3 regions of the Arthrobacter sp. 05N428_2 genome follow, and region 2 is predicted to be linked to each of the others. Evidence: riboswitches for the same ligand, from Rfam matches in the RefSeq annotation. Region 2 holds a riboswitch; each other region holds the start of a gene.
The links. A riboswitch is a leader RNA that binds a small molecule or an ion and turns the genes downstream of it on or off. The one in region 2 is predicted to bind S-adenosylmethionine.

Region 1 (6,981 bases), on a different contig from region 2:
ATGGGCCAGCAACTGGAGGTCTCCGCGGAATATGTCGCCCGCAACGGCCGCACCAGGCTGGTGGACGTCACCACCAAGCCCTCGGACCTGCGGGCCCCCGAGGACAAGATCCACCCGATGCCCTTCCCCGGCCTGAACATCGACAACCTGCCGTTCTTCGCCGTTATTGCCGCCAACGCGCACGGCCAGACGATGATTCACGACTGGGTGTATGAGAACCGGGCCATCTACCTGACCGAGCTGAATAAGCTCGGAGCCCAGGTCCAGCTCCTGGACCCGCACCGGATCTACGTCAACGGGCCCACCAAGTGGCGGGCGGCGGAAGTCGGCTGCCCGCCGGCCCTGCGCCCGGCCGCATGCCTGCTGCTGGCCATGCTGGCCGCGCGGGGCGTGTCCGAACTGCGCAACATCTACGTGATCGAGCGCGGCTACGAAGACCTGGCCGAGCGGCTCAACACCATCGGCGCGAAGATCGAGTATTTCCAAGACTGAATCGCCTGAGCCTCGGGTTGGGGTAGCGCGCCGGGACGGGTGCTGAGGACAATAGGTGCATGCGCACCTTTGGCGTCGAGGAGGAGCTCCTGATCGTGGACCCCGCCACCGGGGTTCCGTTGGCGCTGGCCGATGCGCTGTTGCGCGGGTTGAAGCCTGCGCCCGACGTCGAACCGTCCCCGACGTCCGGCGCGCCTGCGCCCGACGTCGAGCAGTCCGCCGCGGCGGAACCGGCTCACGAAGAGTCGAGCTTCAGTTTCGAGCTCAAGCTGGAGCAGATTGAGACCCAGACGGCGCCGTGCCTGGATTACGGCGGGCTGCTCCATCAGATCCGGCAGTCCCGCGCCTTCACGGACCAAGCCGCCCGCGTCCTCGGCGCCCGGGTGGCCGCCTTGGCCACGTCGCCCCGGGCATCCACCACCCACACGACGCCCAAGCCGCGGTATGCCAGCATGCAGCAACGCTTCGGCCTCACCGTGCGGGAACAGCTCACCTGCGGCTTCCACGTCCACACCAGCATCGGCTCCCCTGAGGAAGGCGTGGCAGTCCTGGACCGGATCCGCGACAAACTGGCGGTGTTGATTGCGATCAGCGCCAACTCGCCGTTCTGGAACGGTACGGTGACCGGCTTCGAAAGCTACCGCACGCAGGCGTGGAACCGCTGGCCGGCGGCCGGGCCCTCCATGATCTTCGGCAGCGTGGCAATGTACCGGCGCGTCGTTTCCCGGCTGCTGGAGACCGGGGTGCTCTTTGACGAGGGCATGGTCTATTTCGATGCCCGGCTGGCCCGCTATCACCCCACCGTGGAGGTCCGGGTTGCGGACGTCTGCCTGCGCGCGGAGGATGCCGCGCTGATCGCCGTGCTGGTGCGCGCCCTCGTGGAGTCAGCCAGCCGGGAGTGGCGCGACGGCGTGGATCCCGCTCCGGTGCCCACGGTGCTGCTGAAGATGGCGGCTTGGCAGGCCAGCAACTGCGGCTTGCGCGGCAAGCTGCTGGACTTCGGGAGCTTCCGGCCGGCGCCGGCGGCCGAGGTGGTGCACGCGCTGGTGGAGTTCCTGGCGCCCGTCCTCGCCGAGCAGGGGGAACTGGAGCTGGCCCGCCGCGGCGTGGACCGGATCCTGGCGAACGGTACGGGTTCACAGCTGCAGCGGCAGGCACTCCGCGCCCCGGGGCTGGACAACCCCGCCGACGACGCCGGCCTGGCCGCCGTCGTCGCCCACGCCGTGCGCGTCACGCTGCGCGGCGCCGACGCCGACACTGCTGCGGAACCGGCCCCGGTGCTGTCACGGGTGCGCCGTGGCTAGGCCTGGCCGCGGCTAGACCTGCTTGAGCGCCTGCCCCAGGTCGCGGATCAGGTCATCGACGTCCTCCAGGCCCACCGACAGGCGCACGACGCCGTCGCTGAGGCCGATCGCGGCACGCCCGGCGGGCCCCATGGCGCGGTGGGTGGTGGTGGCCGGATGGGTGATCAGCGACTTGGAATCGCCGAGGTTGTTGGAGATATCGATGATCCGCAACGCATCCAGCAGCGCGAAGGCGGCGGCCTTCGCCGAGCGCCCGGGCGACTGCGCAAGCTCGAGAGTCAGCACGGTGCCGCCGGCCTTCATTTGCCGGGCGGCCAGCTCGTACTGCGGATGGGACGCCAGCAGCGGGTACCTGACCCAGCTCACGGCCGGCTGTTCCTCGAGCCATTGGGCCAGCCGCAGCGCGGAGGCCGAGGAATGGCTTACCCGCAGGGCCATCGTTTCCAGGCCCTTGCTTAAAACCCAGGCGTTGAAGGCGGATAGGGCCGGACCGGTGTGGCGCATGAGCTGCCTGACCGGGCCCTCGATGAACTCCTTGGTGCCCAGGATCGCGCCGCCGAGCACCCGGCCCTGGCCGTCGATGTGCTTGGTGCCGGAGTACACGACCACGTCGGCGCCGAGCTCGCCGCAACGCTGCAGCAGGGGAGTGGCGAAGACGTTGTCGACCACCACCGTGGCGCCGGCGGCGTGCGCCAGTTCGCTCACGGCCGCAATGTCCACGATCTCCTGCATCGGGTTCGACGGCGACTCGAAGAACACCGCGGTGGTCGGCACCGACAGCGCCGCCCGCCACTGTTCGAGGTCCGGGCCGTCCACGAAGACCGTCTCCACCCCCCAGCGCGGCAGGATCTCGTTCAGGATCACGAAGCAGGATCCGAAGAGCGACCGGGCCGCGACCACGCGGTCGCCCGCCGCGAGCAGCGCCCCGAGCGCGGTGAAGACCGCGGACATGCCCGACGCCGTGGCGAAGCACGCCTCGGTCCCTTCCAGGAGCCGGAGCCGTTCCTGGAAGGTGGCTACGGAGGGGTTCCCGTAGCGGGAGTAGACGAAGCGCTCGTCCTCGCCGGTGAAGGCGCGTTCCGCGGCGGCGGCGGATTCGTAGACGAAGCCGGAGTTCAGGAAGATCGGCTCGGTTGTTTCCTGGAACCCGGTGCGGTCGAGGCCGCCGCGGACGGCCTGGGTTTCCGGGCTCCAGCCCTGGGCGTCGGGATTGAAGCTCATTTAGTGCTTCCGCCGTGGGTGGGGAGGCCGCGGTTCTTCCAGCCGTTTACAGTCCGGGCGCCGGTCTCGTCCGGTTGGCCCTCGAAGCCCTCCAGCACGTTGTAGGCGGTGAAGCCGGCGGCCGCGGCGGCGTTGGCGGCGGCGACAGAGCGCACTCCGGAGCGGCAGAGGAAGAGGAGCTCGGCGTCGGCCGCTGGCGCCTGCTGGCGGAGCTGCTCCAGGAAGTTCGGGTTGGGGGTCCCGCCGGCGAGGCTCCACTGGATGAACAGCGGATCCCGGCGGCCGTCGGCGGCGGACGCGGTGACCGGAATGCCGATCTGCTCCCATTCCGCCGCGGTGCGGACGTCCACCAGGGTCGCGCCGGCCCCAAGTTTGGCCCAGGCCTGGCGCGGACTCAGATCGCCGGCGTAGCTCATGCCTGGTCCCCGCCGTCGAAGCCGCCGTCGAAGCCGCCGCTGCCGCCGCTGCCGGCCGCGACTGCCGCCGGCAGCACGACGGCCTGGGCCACTATGACGGTGCTGCCGTTGAACGTGACGGCGGGGCTGCCGTGCAGGACGTAGCCGTCGGCCAGTGCGGCCGAGATGCGTTCGCAAAAGCTGCGGTCATCGGGGCCGGTGAACAGCCGGTAGGCCAGTGGTTTTTCTGTGCCCGGACCGGGAACGGCCGGGGACGGGGCGGCGGCTGTGCCGGGCACAGCGGGCGCGGACGCGTCGGGCATGACGGGTCTCCTTACTCTCACGCTTGCAGCTCGAATGGTCGATTGCCGAGTTTTCACCTGAGGCACCCCGCCGCGAAAGGAGGGTTGCCGCCCGGCAAGTCAGGGCTTGTCGCCGGGGCTCATTACTCACAAAAAATCTAACACTTACGACGGCGCCCGGCACCGGGGCCGGCGTCATGTGAGGTCACGGTCCGCGGGCTTGCGGCATTCCAAGACAGCGCCTCGGGTAGCCCCCGGATCAACCCCAGTAGCGCCCGAGCCGCGCGGCGGGGCCCTCGGGGCAGATTCGGGTAGCCCCTACTCGGGCTATCCGATAGAAACGTCCCTTTTACTGAGGGGGCACCTCCATCCACCAATTTGTCCGGCGCAGCACTGGGGCGGCCGGAACTTCAGCAAAGGAATTGGATTCTTATGCTCACGTCTCATCAAGAGGGCCACCTGTGAAGCCCCGCGCGCTGGTTACCGGGGCCGGGGGCGCCGCGGGACACGCCATAGCGGCCCAGCTCAAAGAACGGGGCATTCCCGTCTTGGGCACCGACATCCGCGAGCTGCCGGCAGGCTCGGGCATCACCGGTGTTCGTGTCCCAGGGGCCTCGGACCCGGAACTGGTCTCTGCACTCCGCCGGCTGGTGGCCGCCGAAGACGTCAACCTCGTCATTCCCACCGTGAGCGAGGAACTGCCGCAGCTGGCAGCGTTCCGCGCCGGGTTCGGTCCCGACGTCCGCGTCGTCATCGGCGAACCGGGTCCTGTGGCGCTCGCCGGCGACAAGCTGTACACCGCCTGGCAGCTGCAGTCGGCCGGTGTGCCCGTCCCCCGATTCGGCGTGCCGAGGGACTTCGCCAGCGCCGACGCCGCCATGGACGCCCTGGGCGGCCCGGTGGTCGTCCGGCCCCGCGTCGCGGGCGGCTGGCGCGGGGCGGTCGTCGTCGACGGCAGCGCGGAGGTGGACTGGCACCATCTGCCGGCTGGCCAGATAGTGCAGGAATTCATCCCGGGAACTGAGTACGGTCCGATGGTTTTCGGCACCCCGGCGCACAACAGCGCCGCGCCGTTCGTCGTCGTGGTCGAGAACACGGAAGCGGCCCAAGGGGCGGTGGCTAACGCGGCGGGCGCCCGCCGGGCTGAGGCAGGAGAGGCCGTCGACGTGGGGAATGTAGCGATGGCGGCGGTCCGCGTGCTGGGCCTGACCGGCCCGGTCGGCGTCGTTGTCCGGCGCCGCGCCGACGGGACCCCGGTGGTGCTCGAAGTCAGCGCCCGGTTCGGCGCCCACAGCGCGCTCGCACCCGAATTGCTCGACGCCGTCCTGGCCTCCTTCGTGCTGCCTTCCTTCAACCCGGCGTCCTTCCGGCAGAGCCCGGCGACGCATGCCAATGTCGCTGCGGTTTGAGGTCAGCGCCGCGCTGCGCCGCCGACGCGGCACGCCCACCCTGCTGGACGAATGGCCCACGGTGTCGATCATTGTCCCCGCCTTCAACCGGGCGGGCGACATCGAGGACTGTGTGCGGTCCATCCAGCTCACCAGCTACGACCGCTACGAAGTGGTGCTGGTCGACGACGGGTCCGCCGACACCACGGCCGAACTCATGCTGGCTATGGCCGCCGCGGACCTGCGGATCAAGGTCGTCCGGCAGGCCCGCGCCGGTAAGGCTGCCGCCCTGAACCTGGGCTTTCAGCACGCCACCGGCGAGGTCCTGATGCTCGTCGACGCGGACGGCATCCTGGCCCGGCACACTGTCAAACGGATGCTCCAGGGTTTCGGCGACAGGCGCACCGGCGCGGTCTGCGGGCACCGGCGGCCGGCGAAGCTGAACCGGCTGCGGGCCCGGATGCCGGCGCTCAACATCCGGGCCTTCCGCCGATCCGTGCTGGAGGACGTCGGGCCGTTCCGGGAAGACCCGGCAGGCGTGGACGCGGAACTGACCCGGCGGGTACGCCGCGCCGGCTACCGGGTGCTCTCAGCGCCCGCTACCGGGAACTAGCGCAGCACCACGGTCCGGTTGCCCTGCAGGATGACGCGGCCTTCGCAGTGCCAGCGGACCGCATTGGATAAGGCCTTGCATTCGGTGTCCCGCCCGGCCGCCACCAGGTCCTCGGGGCCGTAGGTGTGGTCCACCTCCACCACCTGCTGGGAGATGATGGGCCCTTCGTCGAGCTCCGCGTTGACGTAGTGCGCGGTGGCGCCGACTGTCTTCACGCCGCGTGCGTACGCCTGGTGGTACGGTTTGGCGCCCTTGAAACTGGGCAGGAACGAATGGTGGATGTTGATGGCCCGGCCGTCCAGGCGGCGGGTCAGGTCATCACTGAGGACCTGCATATAGCGGGCCAGCACCACCAGCTCCACGTCGAACTCCTCGACGAGGTCTAGGAGCCGCTGTTCCGCCTCAGGCTTGGTGGCGGCCGTGACCGGCACATGGAAGAACGGGATGCCATGCCATTCGACGAGCGTCTGGTGGTCGGTGTGGTTGGAGACAACAGCCACCACCTCGACCGGTAATTCCCCGATCCTGGCCCGGAACAGCAGGTCGTTGAGGCAATGGCCGAACTTGGACACCATGATCAGCACCCTGCGTTTCGAACCGTGCCGCTCCAGCTGCCAGTTCATCGCGAACCGGTCGCCCACCGCGGGGAAGGCCGCCCTCAGCCGTTCTGCCGTGGATGCGTCCCCCTCCGAGGAGAAGTGCACGCGCATGAAGAAATGCCCTTCGGAGCGTTCCCCGTACTGCTTGATGTCGAGGATGTCGCAGCCGTGTTCCAGCAAGAATCCGGAAACAGCGTGCACAATCCCTTTCTGCTCGGGGCAATCGAGGGTGAGTACGTGCTCCACCACCTGCGGCCCGGCCGCTGACGCTTCAGACTGGATAACCGTCACCGTTCAGCACTCGATGACGTTCACGGCGAGGCCCCCGCGCGAGGTTTCCTTGTACTTGGTTTTCATGTCCGCTCCTGTTTCTCGCATGGTCTTGATGGCTTTATCCAGGGATACCTTATGGCTGCCGTCGCCGTGCAGGGCAAGACGCGCGGCGTTGATGGCCTTGACGCTGGCGATGGCGTTGCGTTCGATGCACGGGATCTGCACGAGCCCGCCCACCGGGTCGCAGGTGAGGCCGAGGTTGTGTTCAATGCCGACTTCGGCGGCGTTTTCCACCTGCGCCGGCGTCCCGCCGAGCACTTCGCAGAGCCCGGCGGCGGCCATGGAGCAGGCGGAGCCCACTTCGCCCTGGCAGCCGACCTCCGCCCCGGAAATC
Region 2 (6,981 bases):
TTCCCGGCGTCCCGCGGGGGGCCAGCCAGTTGACAGCGACGTCCTCCAGCGGCTTCTCCACGGGGACGCCCAGCCACTCGGTGACGCGCTCGGCCGAGCCCGCGATGGTGAGTTCAGACATCTTGACGCTGCTCTCATACGCGTGGGAAGGGTGCAACGCGGGGTCGCCCTCCCATTTGAGCATGTAGGGGACCTGCGGATCCGCGATCAGGCCCAGGATGCCGATCTGCTTCCAGACCAGTTCGCGGCCGTCCGGGAACTTGCGGTTGCCATTGACGGCGGCGCGGCCCAGCCGCTCCTCGAAGGGGGCCAGGTCGTCAACCTCGACGCACCAGCCCATCCAGCCGCCGCCGGCGGCCGAGCGGGCGCGTACGGCCTGGCCGAACGGGGCCTTGTCCGAAGCGGGGTGGTCAAGGACCTCCACGACCTCCAGGTACTTGTGTCCGGCGAGCGGAATAATCATGTTGCGGGTCCCGAAACGGGGGTGTACCCCGCCCTTGACGGCTTCGACACCGAGGGCGGTCGCAATACGTTTGGTGGTGGCAGCCAAGCCATCTTGTTCACAGGCGTAAGAGACGTGATCCATGCGCATGCCATCATCTTGGCACTTTGTGATGGGGCTCTCAGCTTAGGGCATCCTAACCGTGATGGGATGTCATTTTCGCGGGCCGAGGGCGACGGGCGTCAGCCCGGTGCGGCACCACTTTCCGGCGCCCGCGGGCGCTTGGCGGGGCTGCACGTGGGGCGCGGCTTCATCTTCGTCATAAAGCTATCCAGACGCCCGGGGGCCTTCCTAGACTGAAGCCAGGTCATGAGCGCCAGCATCGAGCCCCGGCTTGCTGGCCGGCAACCCTCCTGCGCGGTGGGGTGCCCCGGGTGAAGACCTGGCCAACCGGCGTCCGCCGGAAGGCAAGCGCGGCGCCAGAGCCGGCCGGGCCCCAGGGCCACGGACGGCCTGTGCCCAGTCACAAGGAGCTCTCCAATGTCCAACGCCTGGTCCTTTGAAACCCGCCAGATCCACGCCGGCCAGGAGCCGGATTCAGCCACCGGAGCCCGGGCGCTCCCGATCTACCAGACGACGTCGTTCGTCTTCCCCAGTGCGGAAAGCGCGGCCAACCGCTTCGCCCTCGCCGAACTCGCCCCCATCTACACCCGGATCGGCAACCCCACCCAGGATGCGGTGGAGCAGCGGGTCGCGAGCCTTGAAGGCGGCCTCGGCGCACTCCTCCTGAGTTCGGGGCAGGCCGCCGAAACCTTCGCCATCCTCAACATCGCCGAAGCCGGGGACCACGTGGTCGCCAGCCCCAGCCTGTATGGCGGCACCTACAACCTGCTGGCGCACACACTGAAGAAGTTCGGCATCTCGGTGACCTTTGTGGAAGACCCGGACAACCTGGACCAGTGGCGGGACGCGGTGCAGCCGAACACCAAGCTGTTCTTCGGCGAGGTGGTCTCCAACCCGCGGCAGGACGTGCTGGACCTCGAAGGCGTCGCGGACGTGGCCCACCGGGCAGGGGTACCGCTGATCGTGGACAACACGCTCTCCACCCCCTACCTGATCCGGCCGATCGAATGGGGCGCCGACGTCGTGGTCCATTCGGCCACCAAGTACCTTGGCGGCCACGGCACCGCGATCGGCGGCGTGATCGTGGACTCCGGCAACTTCGACTTCGGCAAGGACCCCGAGCGCTTCCCCGGCTTCAACACCCCGGACCCCACGTACAACGGCCTGGTCTACGCCCGCGACCTCGGAGCCGACGGGGCGCTGGGCGCAAACCTCTCCTTCATCCTCAAGGCCCGCGTCCAGCTGCTGCGCGACCTCGGCTCGGCCGTCTCGCCGTTCAACGCCTTCCTCATCGCCCAGGGCATCGAGACACTGAGCCTGAGGGTGGAGCGCCATGTCGCCAACGCCGTCAAGGTGGCCGAATGGCTGGAGGCAAGGGACGACGTCGAATCCGTCGCATACGCCGGACTGCCGTCCAGCCCCTGGTACGAGCGCGGGCGCAAGTACGGCCCGAAGGGTACCGGCGCCGTCGTGGCCTTCAACATCGCCGGCGGAGCGGAGGCCGGCAAACGTTTCGTCGATGCCCTCGAACTCCATTCCCACGTGGCGAACATCGGTGACGTGCGGTCCCTGGTCATCCACCCGGCGTCGACCACGCACAGCCAGCTCTCGCCCGAACAGCAGACGGTTGCCGGGGTGAACCCCGGCCTGGTCCGGCTGTCAGTGGGGCTGGAACACATCGACGACATCGTCGCTGACCTTGACGCCGGCTTCCGGGCGGCCAAAACCGCCTGAGGTCACACAGCCGTCACAATCTTCGCGCTTGCCCGGCCGTGTTTCGTAGACTCGGGGCAGGTCATGAGTGCCAGCGACAGCCCCGGCTTGCTGGCCGGCAACCCTCCTCCTGCGGCGGGGTGCCCCGGGTGAAGACCTGGCCTGTCGGTCAGCTGACGGCGGGCAAGCGCAAAGATAGGTCCGCACATGACGATTGCCGCCGCCCGCACGGGTGCACCCGACAGCACAGCAACCAGCCGCGAAGCGACGGGCCATGACGTGACGGGCCACCAAACGACGAAAGGCACAGGGGCCGCGTCCGTCCCGGACGGGACGGTGCGCCACCACCGGATCGGCTCCCTGGCCCTTGAATCCGGCGCCACCCTGCCGGATGTCACGCTCGCCTACGAGACCTGGGGAACGCTCAATGCTGACGCCTCCAACGCGGTCTTGATCGAGCACGCCCTGACCGGAGACACCCATGTCACCCGGGGTGCCGGCGAGGAACCGGGCTGGTGGGAGCAGCTGGCTGGCCGCGGCGCGCCCGTGGACACGGACCGGTACTTCGTGGTTTCTATCAATATCCTTGGTGGCTGCTACGGCTCCACCGGGCCCTCGACGCCGGCACCGGACGGCAGGCCCTGGGGCTCGCGCTTCCCGCTGGTCACCCTCCGGGACAGCACCGCCGCCGAGGCCCGCCTCGCGGACGCCCTGGGGATCGGCAGCTGGCACGCCGTACTGGGCGGTTCCCTCGGGGGAGCGCGCGCCCTCGAATGGGCGGTCAGTTACCCGGAACGGGTCCGGCGTTGCGCCGTGATCTCGGTGGGTGCCAGCAGCACGGCCGAGCAGATTGCGTTCGCCCAGGCCCAGACCCTGGCCATCCGCCAGGACCCCAACTTCAACGGCGGCGACTACTACGGCGGCCCGGAACCGCATGCCGGTCTGGCCCTGGCCCGCCGGATCGCCCACATCACCTACCGTTCCGCCGCCGAACTGGACGGCCGCTTCGGGCGGAAGCCGCAGCCGGCCGAGGCCCCGCTCGAAGCCGGGTCGCTGGCCGGCCGGGGCCGCTACCAGGTGGAGAGCTACCTGGACCACCAGGGCAACAAACTCGTGCGCCGCTTCGATGCCAACAGCTACATCGCCATCACCGAGGCGCTGATGAGCCACGACATCAGCCGCGGCCGCGGAAGCCTTAAGAAGGCCCTCTCGAGGGCCACCGCTGAGTTCCTCGTGGCCGCCGTGGACTCGGACCGGCTGTACTTCCCGGCCCAGTCCCGTGAACTCGCCGACGCCCTGCCGGGAGACGTTCCGGTGCATGTGATCGAGGCTCCGATCGGCCATGACGGCTTCCTGACCGAGATCGGCCAGCTCAGCGATCAACTGCGGGAGAGCTTCTTCGGCTAGCCGGCGGCGTCGTCGGCTGTGCATTTTTGCAGACGGGCTCTGCGCGAATGGTCGTTGAGCCTGCGGCGATGGCAGTCCATACTCGTTGAGGATAAAAGCTGTGTGTCATAACTCACACAAGCGTCAGGTTCACAGGGGTGTCGACGGAGACATCGAAGGAGTCCCAATGAGTACGGAAAACGCCGCCGCGAGGCGCGCAGCAGAGCCCGAAGTCGAGTTGTCGGGTCTGAAGAAGGTAGTGGCGGCCTCGATGGCCGGCACGGTGGTTGAGTGGTACGAGTTCTTCCTCTACGCCTCCGCCGCCACCCTGGTGTTCGGCAAGATGTTCTTCCCCAACTCCGGCACGGAGCTGGACGGAATCCTTGCCGCCTTCCTGACCTACGCGGTCGGCTTCATCGCCCGCCCCATCGGCGGCATCGTGTTTGGCCACTTCGGTGACAAGTTCGGCCGCAAGCAGCTCCTGCAGCTCAGCATCATCCTGGTCGGCGTCTCGACCTTCCTGATGGGCTGCCTCCCGAGCTTTGCGCAGGTCGGCTACTGGGCACCGGCCCTGCTGGTGTTCCTCCGCTTCGCCCAGGGCTTCGCCGTCGGCGGCGAATGGGGCGGCGCCGTCCTCCTCGTCGCCGAGCACAGCCCCAGCAAGTCCCGCGGTTTCTGGGCCAGCTGGCCGCAGTCTGCCGTCCCGCTGGGCAACTTGCTCGCCACCGCCGTACTGTTCATCCTCTCCGCCGTGCTGTCCTCCGCGGACTTTCTGGGCTGGGGCTGGCGGGTTGCGTTCTGGCTGTCCGCCGTCATCGTGCTGATCGGCTACTACATCCGGACCAAGGTCCAGGATGCCCCGATCTTCCTGGAGGCACGCAAAGAGGTTGAAGAGGGCCAGAAGGGCTATGGCGTCGCCGAGGTCTTCCGCCGCTACCCCCGCGGCGTGTTCACCGCCATGGGCCTGCGCTTTGCAGAAAACATCCTGTACTACCTCGTGGTCACGTTCTCGATTACCTACCTCAAGACCGTCGTCCACACCGACACTTCCCAGATCCTGCTCCTGCTGCTCGTGGCGCACGCCATCCACTTCTCCGTGGTGCCGATGGTCGGCCGCCTCTCGGACCGTCTGGGCCGCAAGCCGGTGTACATGGCCGGCGCCGTTCTGGGTGCAACCTGGGGCTTCTTCGCCTTCCCGATGATGGACACCGGCAACGACTTCGTCATCCTCGCTGCGGTCATCATTGGCTTGCTGTTCCACGCCCTGATGTACGCCGGCCAGCCGGCGATTATGGCGGAAATGTTCCCGACCCGGATGCGCTACTCGGGCGTCTCGCTCGGCTACCAGGTCACCTCGATCGTGGCGGGTTCCCTTGCCCCGATCATCGCCGTGGCGCTGTTGAGCCAGTACAAGTCCTCCGTTCCGGTGGCTGTCTACCTGTTGCTCGCCTGCGTCGTTACGGCCGTCGCGGTGTTCTTCCTGAAGGAAACCCGGGGTGTTTCGCTGCACGACGTCGACGCCGCCGATGCCCAGGGCACAGCGGACCTCATCGCCGCAGGCAAGAAGTAACAGGCAAGAAATAGCAGGTAAGAAATAAGCTCAGCCGGTACCACGCTGCCCGTGTCCGCGTTTCTACGCGGGCGCGGGCAGCTCCTTTTCGGCGTCTTCTGCGGCGGACGGTTGGTCAGAAGCCCGGGCCTTTCAGGGTTTGGCGTAGTCGACGAATCCCTGCCAGTCGATCACGACACAGGGTTCGTCTCCCAGTACCCAGGCGTCGTGCCCGGGGGCCATGGTGGCGAAGTCGCCGGGCCCGTATTCCATTTCCTCGCCGTCGTTCATAACGACCTTCATTCGACCGGATACGAAATACCCCATGTGGGCGGCCTGACAGCTCTCCGTTTTGGCGATCGGTTTTACGTGCTCGGACCAGCGCCATCCGGGCAGGAATGTGGCGCGTCCCACGCCGCCCTGTTCGAGGTTGACGAGTTGAAGTTGGCCCGTGCCACCTTCAAAGGGACGCGTCTCCTCGGGCGAATCGAGGCTCATGCGAACTAAACCTGGCATCATGACCTCCTATGGTCGGTCCTGCTTGTTGTGGGTAGGCTCCGACACTGCGCTCTGGCGGTGTTTACCCCTCGGATGCTGTGAAACTTCACCCGACGGCGCCTCTGCGGAAGGGCCGCCAGCGCGCTGAGCTACCGTCTTGATTTATAGACCCAATCGCGCCTTTTGCCTAGAGCGCACCGGTCCCGCATCAGCTGGGCTTGCGATTCACCGCGATACTTTTCCCTCACTGATGAGACGGCATTCGGAGGCTTCCTATTCGCAGCCGCTAACGCATGGTTTTTCATGTCAAGTGATGGCCCCGCCCCTGAGTATCACGCGTCCTGCAGGACGCGGCGTCTACAACGCCAAATAGCGCCGCAAAAGACCCCCCCCCATTTACCGCCGAAAGTCACAGGCCGGATTTGGCTTAGTGTCGCTCGAACGTCCCGGTCAGGGTTCCCTTTGCGGGCAAGTAGTGGGCCGGGCGGACTCTGAACAGTTCGGGCTGACGACATCGGACATGGACGGCCGCCGGTAAAGCAGGCCGCCGCCGTAAACGCAGCGCGCCCGGCTCAGCCTGCCAGCACGTCCTGGCGTTCGGCGATCTCGGCCCGGACGGCCGCCACCACCGCCTGCACCGGTGCCGACCGCAGCGATTCCGACCGGGCCACCGCCCAGATCGGCAGCTGGCGCTGGAAGTCGTCCGGCAGGACCGGCACGAACCCTGGCTTGCCGACTACGAGGAAGTTGGGCAGCAGCCCGATCCCGGCGGCCCGACTGACCGCCTCGAGCTGGGCGAAAATACTGGTGGCTTGGAAGCTGGAGCGCGGCATCGGTAGCTGGGTGGACCGGTGGCCAAGTTCGGCGACCTGCAGGGCTGACTCGACGTAAGAGACAAAGCCGTGCTGCCGGACGTCGTCGAGCGTCTCGGGAAGCCCGTGCTCGCGCTCGTACTCCGGGCTCGCGTAGAGCCGGAGGAAGTAGTTGGAAAGGAAGATGGTCTGGGCGTTGCTGACGTCCAGGTTGCCGACCACCACCTCAAGGTCAACCCCGGACCGGTTCTGGCTTACCTTCCGGGTGGCGCTGAGCATTTCCACGTTCAGCGAGGGGTGGTCCTGCTGCAGCCGGACCAGGGCCGGGGTGACGAATTCGGCGCCGAAGCCGTCCGGGGTGCTGATCCGGACCAGGCCGGAGAGCACGTCCTCCCGTCGGGTGATCCGGCCGGTCAGCGCACCCAGCGTCCCCTCGATGGCTTCCGCGGCCGCCACCG
Region 3 (6,981 bases), on a different contig from region 2:
CGTGATCACCGCGCGCCGCCTCGAACGCCGGCCAGTGCGCCGGCCAGGGTCTTGCCTGACTTCCAGCCGGCTGCCGCCGCGCCGAGTCCCATTACCAGCGACAGCGCCAGATAGGCGAGCCAGACGGCGTGGAAGCCGTCCCGGATCTGCTGGTCCAGCGAGAGGGCCAGCGCCGAAAACGTGGTGAAGGAGCCGAGCAGCCCGGGCCCGAGGCCGGCCCGGAGCCAGAAAGCAGTCCCCGGCCGGGCGATCCAGAAGGTGGTCAGGGCGGCCAGCACGAAGCTGCCGGCCACGTTGATCGCCAGCGTGGTCCACGGCACGGTCCCTGCCGATTCAGGGAAGGCCAGACCCGCGCCGTACCGCAGCTCCGTGCCGACCAGGCCGCCCACGGCCACTGCCGCCCACGCCCGCCAGCCCGGAACGCCGGACACCGCGGCGGGGCTTAGCCCAGGCGGTGTTCTCATTCAGTGCCCCGTGACACGGCAGCCGGGGTGGGGGACGTCGCTGTGCACCCAGAGCGCGGCGGCAACCTCGTCGGCGAGGTCAACGTCGCGCAGTTCCCGGCGGTTGCCGACGCGGACGATCAGCGGGCCGCCGAACGGTTTGCGGCCCCTCACCTCGACTTCGGCGTCCAGGTCGATCCGTTCGGCGGCGAGGTAGCGCAGCAACTCCGGATTTTCGTCGCTGATCCGGGTGATCCGGCCGGTGTGGCCGTCGTCGAGTTCACTCATCCGGTAGGCCGGCGGCATCAGCACCGAGCCGTCCGCGGCGGGAATCGGATCGCCGTGCGGGTCCCGGACCGGGTTCCCCAGCTTCGCCGCCATCCGCTCGATGAAGGTCTCAGAGACGGCGTGTTCAAGGAGTTCGGCCTCGTCATGGACCTCGTCCCAGCGGTAACCGAGTTCCTGAACGAGGAAGGTCTCGATCAGCCTGTGCCGGCGGACCATCGAGAGCGCCAGCCGGACGCCGTCGTCGGTCAAGGTGACGGAGCTGTACGGCTTGTGGTCCACCAGGCCCTGGTCCTTGAGCTTGCGGACCATTTCGGAGACGGATGAATTGGCCACGCCCAGACGCTGGGCCAGCTGCGTGGAGGTGATGGGCTTGTCCTGCCACTCCGTGAAGGAGTAGATGACCTTGACGTAGTCCTCGATCGAGGAGGAGGGCGGACTGGTCTTCACAGCCCCAAGCCTACCGTCCGGCTGCGCCGGAGAACGTGAGCCACAGCAGGACCACGTTCAGTACGACCACGAGGATCACACTGACGATTGCGGCGGTGCGCAGCGCCAGGCCGTCCGCGAACCGTCCCATCAGGGGCTTGCTGCTGGTCAGCACCACGAGCGGGACCAGGACGAACGGGATCCCGAAGCTAAGGACCACCTGGCTGAGGACCAGTCCCATCGTGGGGTCGAAGCCCACGCCGAGCAGGACGACTGCTGGAATCAGGGTGAGCAGCCGGCGCATCAGCAACGGAATCCTGATCTTGAGCAGGCCCTCCATGATGGTGCCGCCGGCGTAGCAGCCCACCGAGGTGGACGCCAGACCGGAGGCGAGCAGGCCGACGGCGAAGACCACGCCGACCACCGGGCCGAGGCTGGCGGTGATGGCGGCGTGCGCGCCCTCGATGGTGGCGGTGCCTGCTTCCCCGGCCAGGGTCGACGCGGCCAGCAGCAGCATGCCGATGTTGACGATGCCCGCGACGGCCAGCGCCACGATGACGTCCCAGCGGGTGGCCTTGACCAGCCGGGCCACGGCGTGGGGCGGGACGTGCAGGTGCGGGTTCGGGCGGTGCCGGTCCCGGGAAAGCGCCGAGTGAACGTAGATGGCGTGCGGCATCACGGTGGCGCCCAGCATGCTCGCGGCCAACAGCACCGTATCGGGTCCCTGGAAGCCGGGCACGAGGCCGGACAGCACGCCTCCCGGGTCGGGCGGCCTGATGACGAGCCCGGCCAGGAACCCGACCGTGATGATGCCCAGCAGGAACATGATGACGAACTCAAAGGGTCGCTGCTGGTTGCGGCCCTGCACAGCGAGCAAGGCCATCGACATGCCGCCGACAATGATCGCTCCGAGGGGGAGCGGCAGTCCGAAGAGCAGATACAGGGCCACCGCGCCGCCCACCACCTCGGCGAGGTCGGTGGCGGCTGCCACGATTTCGGCCTGGACCCAAAAGGCGCGGCGCCAGGCCGGCCTGAGCCGCTCGCCAAGGATCTCCGGAAGGCTCTTGCCGGTGACGATGCCGAGCTTGGCGGACTGGTACTGGACCAGTACGGCCATGACATTGGCGACGACCAGGACCCAGACCAGCAGGTATCCGTACTTTGCCCCGGCGGTGAGGTTGGCGGCCACGTTGCCGGGATCCACGTACGCGATGGCAGCCACGAACGCCGGGCCAAGCAGGCCCACGAGCGCGCGGCGTCGGCCCCGGACCTTGCGGGCAGGCGGCTGCCCTGCGGGCGGGGGTTCGTGTCCGGCGACGTCCAGCACTGCGGGCTCCGATGGAAGTTCCTGCTGCCTACACCTGAAAGTTAGGCTCACCGAAATAATAGCCGCGGCTGAATGATCTCCGCAATGCGGTGCGTACTCAGGCCTTGGCGGCGCGCCAGGTCTGCGTCAGGTAGGGCAGCGGCAGAATCTCGCCGACCCCATGCCCTAGGTGCACGTGGAGGTACCAGTCGAGGTTGCCGAGCACCTTGGCGCGGGTGTCCTCGCCGGCGCGCAGGTAGTAGCTGCGGGACTTGGCCAGTTCCAGGATGTCCTGCGTGCTCACGGGCTCCTCCCAACGGGTCAGGTGGCTCTCCAGTCCGGTGAATTCGGGGCCGAGCGGGGGTTTGAAGTGCGGTTTGTGGACGTCGCCGGCGTGCATGATCCGGGACAGCCGGTGGACCCAGGGGACTGAGGTGTCGAGCTGGTTCCAGATCAGGCCCAGAACCCCGTGCGGGCGCAGGATCCGCGCCACTTCGGTGCTGGCCAGGAGCGGATCGCACCAGTGCCAGGCCTGCGCCACGGTAACTAGGTCGTACGACTGCGCGGCCAGGCCAGTGTGTTCGGCGGTGCCTTCGACGGCGGTGACGCCCGGCAGGGCCCGGCGCAGCTGCTCGAGCATGTCCAGGGACGGATCGACGGCGACCGTGCGCAGCCCCCGTTCAACCAACAGCGCCGTGAACTTTCCGGTGCCGGCCCCCAGATCGACGGCGTCGCGGGCCGCGGCCGGGACCAGCCAGTCGGCCGAGTCCTCCGGGTAGCCGGGCCGGACCCGGTCGTAATGCTCGCCGCCGTCCTGGAAGCTCCGGCCGAGCTCGCGCCGCCGGTCATGGTGCAATTTGGGGCCGCCGCGTGCCACGTGCGCTCTCCTTCGGCAGCTGAAGCTGGATACCTACCGAATTTACCGCACGCAGCAGGCGGCGGTGCCCCAGCTCCCGGTGCCGGCCTGGTGTGCTAGTCGAGGGTGCAGGGGGCGGCGCCGGCCGTGCCCGGCGTGTTGGGTGCCCACTGCGGGTAGCTGCGGGTGTCGTTGGCCGGCACCCAGCGGCCGGCGTCGACGACATAGTCCCAGCCGAGGCCGTTCCGCCGCAGCTCCTGCAGCCCGTCGAGCAGCCGCCGGGCGTCATCGAGCCGGGACCCCAGGCCAAGGCTGGCGCGCAGCGACCCCGCGGGCAGCCCGAGCCGCTTCAGCAGCGGGTGCGCGCAGAACCGGCCGTCGCGCAGGCCGATTCCGTGTTCCGCGGACAGATACGCGGCGACCAGGCCGGCGTCGTAACCGGCGACCGAGAAGTTCACGACGCCGATCGTCCCCGGGCCCGCCGACAGGGCGGTGTCCTCGAAGATGTGGTGCACGCTCACGCCGTCGATCTGTCCCAGCCCCTCGACCAGGAAGGTGCGGATGGCATCTTCATGGGCGTGCCACTGCTGCTCGTCGAGTGCCTCGATCACCTGGCCGGCACGGGCCAGCGCGGCGGCGCCGAGGACGTTCGGGGACCCGGCCTCGTGGCGGGCCGGCCCGGTGGTCCAGCTCACGCTGTCCAACCGGGCGTCCCGCACCGCACCGCCGCCGGCCAGGTGCGGCGTTCCGGCGTCGAGCCAGTCCGGCCGGCCCACCAGTACACCGGCGCCGAACGGGGCGTAGAGCTTGTGGCCGGAGAAGGCAAGGTAGTCGACGTCGTCCGCGGCGATGTTGATGCGGCGGTGCGGGGCCAGCTGGGCGGCGTCGACCGCGATCCGGGCGCCGAATTCGTGCGCGAGGGCAGCCAGCTCACGGATCGGCAGGATTTCGCCGGTGACGTTGGAGGCGCCGGTGACGGCCAGCAGGTTTACCCCGCCCCGGGCGAGTTCCGTCCGGAGCCGCGCCAGGGTGAGGGCCAGCGTGGGGGCCGCCACGACGCTGCGGTGCGGGACGCCCTGCCAGGGCAGCAGGTTGGCGTGGTGCTCGATGTCCAGGTAAAGCACCTCGCCCGTGTGCCGGCCGCCGGCGACAGGCAGGCAGCCGGCCAGCAGGTTCAGCGAGTCGGTCGTGTTCCGGGTGAAGATCACCGAATCGTCCGGACGGCCGCCGACAAAGCCGCGGACGATGTTGCGGGCATTTTCGTACACCGAGGTGCTCAGCTGGGACGCGTACCCCGCGCCCCGGTGGACGCTGGCGTAGTACGGCAGGATTTCGTTCAGGTAGGCGGAAACCACGGAGAGTGCCGGGGCCGAGGCGCCGTAGTCCAGGTTCGCGTAGCGGACCTCGCCGCCCCGGATCAGCGGGGCCAGGATTTCGGCACCGGAGACCGCAGACAGCGGCCGGCGGCCGGCGTCGAAGCGTGTCTCCGAAAGTTCCGGGCCGGCGGGGTGGGTGGGGATGGTGGCAGTCGTCATGGGACCTCGCTCGAAAAGGACCCCGCTGACAGGGGATCCGCGCTTGCCGTGTCCGCTCCGGACCGGCCAGGTCGTCACCCGGGGCACCCCGCCGCGAATGGAGGGTTGCCGGCCAGCAAACCGGGGTTTAGCGCTGGCACTCGTGACCTGTGTCGAGCCTAGGACATGGCCGCCGCACGGAAAAGGATGGCCGCAGTGTGTTGCAGTGTGTTACGCCATCCGGCCGCCGGTCCCGCCCGCGGCACGGTCCCTCAAAGCAGGTCGTCGAGTCCCGGGTTCAGGCGCTTGAGGACCTCCGAGTGCAGGATCGAGTTGGTGGCCAGCGCGTTGCCGCCAAAGGGGCCATCCTCGCCCTCAAGCGAGGTGAAGCGGCCGCCGGCCTCCGTCACGATTGGAACCAGGGCCGCCATGTCGTAGAGGTTGAGTTCGGGCTCGCAGGCGATGTCGACAGCGCCTTCGGCTACGAGGCAGTAGGACCAGAAATCGCCGTAGGCGCGGGTGCGCCAGACTTCCTCGGTCAGGCCGAGGAACTCGTCAAGGTTCCCGCGCTGCTTCCAGCCGCCCAGGCTCGAGTAGGACAGCGACGCGTCCGCGAGCCGGGACACGTTGGAGACCTTCAGCCGGGTGGCGGCCGCCAGCGAGCGGCCCATGTACGCGCCGGCGCCCTTGGCAGCCCACCAGCGCTTGCCCAGCGCCGGTGCGCTGACGACGCCGACCACGGGTTCGCCCTCATCAACGAGGGCGATCAGGGTGGCCCAGACGGGGACGCCGCGGACGAAGTTCTTGGTGCCGTCGATCGGGTCGATGATCCAGCGGCGCGAGCCGTGGCCGGAGCTGCCGAACTCCTCGCCGAGGACGGCGTCACGCGGGCGGGACCGGGACAGCTGGCCGCGGATGGCCTCCTCGGCGGACTTGTCGGCGTCTGTCACCGGGGTGAGGTCCGGCTTCGTCTCGATCCGAAGGTCGAGCGCCTTGAAGCGGCTCATGGTCTGGGAATCCACGGAATCTGCCAGTACATGGGCAAGGCGCAGGTCATCGTTGTAGCTCGAAGCGGGTTGACTCATGGTTCCAAACTACCGTCAAAACCGGCCGCGGACGGGGAGGCCACGTCGCCGCCCGCCGCGGAGAAGCTGTGGCGATGTGTTGTTAGGAGACGCTTCCGAGTTCCTTGGATTCCTGGGCTTCCATCCGCGGATCGGTGCCGAGCAGCCGGCGCAGCGACGCGAGCCGGGCCGGACCGGACGGCCCGGCGTGGCCGGACAGCACCCACGCGTCCACCCCACAGTTGACCGCCGCCGCGTCGTGCTTGCAGCCCCGCTCGCAGTCCTCGGTGCCGGGCGCCAGATCCGGGAAGGAGCGCAGAATCCGGTCCGGGTCCACGTGGGCCAGCCCGAAGGAACGGATGCCCGGGGTATCGATGATCCAGCTGCCTGCGGGTGCGTCGTTGACCTTCAGCGCCAGCGCGGAGGAGGACGTGTGGCGGCCACGGCCGGTGACCGCGTTGACGCCGCCGGTGGCCCGTTCGGCCCCGGTCAGCGCGTTCACCATGGTGGACTTGCCGACGCCGGAGTGGCCCAGCATGACAGTGACCTTGCCGTCCAGGCAGGCCCGCAGCTGCGAGACCGCGGCCTTGTCCAGCCGGGCAGACAGGCCGTCGTCGGAGCGGGCGTCGATGCCGGACGCGGCCGAATCCGCAGTCCTGGATATGATCACCGGAAAGTCGAGGTGCTCGTAGTTGGCGAGGAGTTCGGCGGGGTCTTTGACGTCCGCCTTGGTGACAAGCAGCAGCGGCTCGATCCCGGCGTCGTAGGCGGCCACCAGGGCGCGGTCGATGAAGCCGGTGCGCGGTTCCGGGTTCGCCGCGGCCACGACGACGACGAGCTGGTCGGCGTTCGCGACGACGGCACGTTCGATCGGGTCCGTGTCGTCGGCGCTGCGGCGCAGCAGGGTCCTGCGGTCCTGGATCTTGACCAGCCGCGCCAGCGAGTCGGTCTCGCCGCTCACGTCGCCGACGAGCGAGACGAAATCCCCGGCGACCACCGGATTGCGGCGCAATTCCCGGGCGCGGGCGGCGATGACCGTGCGTTCATCTTCGGTGCCTTCGCCCACGACGGCGGTGTAGCGGCC

Region 1: it holds a riboswitch for S-adenosylmethionine, as region 2 does, so the genes downstream of both, AC1DGI_RS14715 (DUF1737 domain-containing protein) here and metX (homoserine O-acetyltransferase MetX) in region 2, are expected to answer to the same signal.
Region 3: it holds a riboswitch for S-adenosylmethionine, as region 2 does, so the genes downstream of both, AC1DGI_RS05205 (aminotransferase class V-fold PLP-dependent enzyme) here and metX (homoserine O-acetyltransferase MetX) in region 2, are expected to answer to the same signal.

What each region holds. Positions count from the first base shown of each region.
Region 1 is NZ_JBFTMR010000014.1:32,456-39,436, reverse strand. It holds gene AC1DGI_RS14735 (UDP-N-acetylglucosamine 1-carboxyvinyltransferase) at 1-492, shown strand, start outside; gene AC1DGI_RS14730 (glutamate--cysteine ligase 2) at 552-1,796, shown strand; gene AC1DGI_RS14725 (O-succinylhomoserine sulfhydrylase) at 1,809-3,017, opposite strand; gene AC1DGI_RS14720 (rhodanese-like domain-containing protein) at 3,014-3,433, opposite strand; gene AC1DGI_RS14715 (DUF1737 domain-containing protein) at 3,430-3,735, opposite strand; SAM riboswitch class IV at 3,750-3,862, opposite strand; gene AC1DGI_RS14710 (ATP-grasp domain-containing protein) at 4,176-5,123, shown strand; gene AC1DGI_RS14705 (glycosyltransferase family 2 protein) at 5,107-5,715, shown strand; gene purU (formyltetrahydrofolate deformylase) at 5,712-6,605, opposite strand; gene AC1DGI_RS14695 (L-serine ammonia-lyase) at 6,609-6,981, opposite strand, start outside.
Region 2 is NZ_JBFTMR010000005.1:105,836-112,816, reverse strand. It holds gene AC1DGI_RS07250 (VOC family protein) at 1-592, opposite strand, end outside; SAM riboswitch class IV at 808-922, shown strand; gene AC1DGI_RS07245 (bifunctional o-acetylhomoserine/o-acetylserine sulfhydrylase) at 983-2,299, shown strand; SAM riboswitch class IV at 2,359-2,474, shown strand; gene metX (homoserine O-acetyltransferase MetX) at 2,486-3,685, shown strand; gene AC1DGI_RS07235 (MFS transporter) at 3,852-5,234, shown strand; gene AC1DGI_RS07230 (cupin domain-containing protein) at 5,367-5,711, opposite strand; gene AC1DGI_RS07225 (LysR family transcriptional regulator) at 6,284-6,981, opposite strand, start outside.
Region 3 is NZ_JBFTMR010000004.1:82,016-88,996, reverse strand. It holds gene AC1DGI_RS05230 (fluoride efflux transporter FluC) at 1-9, opposite strand, end outside; gene AC1DGI_RS05225 (fluoride efflux transporter FluC) at 6-464, opposite strand; gene AC1DGI_RS05220 (metal-dependent transcriptional regulator) at 465-1,178, opposite strand; gene AC1DGI_RS05215 (Nramp family divalent metal transporter) at 1,189-2,484, opposite strand; gene AC1DGI_RS05210 (class I SAM-dependent methyltransferase) at 2,582-3,340, opposite strand; gene AC1DGI_RS05205 (aminotransferase class V-fold PLP-dependent enzyme) at 3,436-4,854, opposite strand; SAM riboswitch class IV at 4,889-5,002, opposite strand; gene hisN (histidinol-phosphatase) at 5,106-5,918, opposite strand; gene rsgA (ribosome small subunit-dependent GTPase A) at 6,001-6,981, opposite strand, start outside.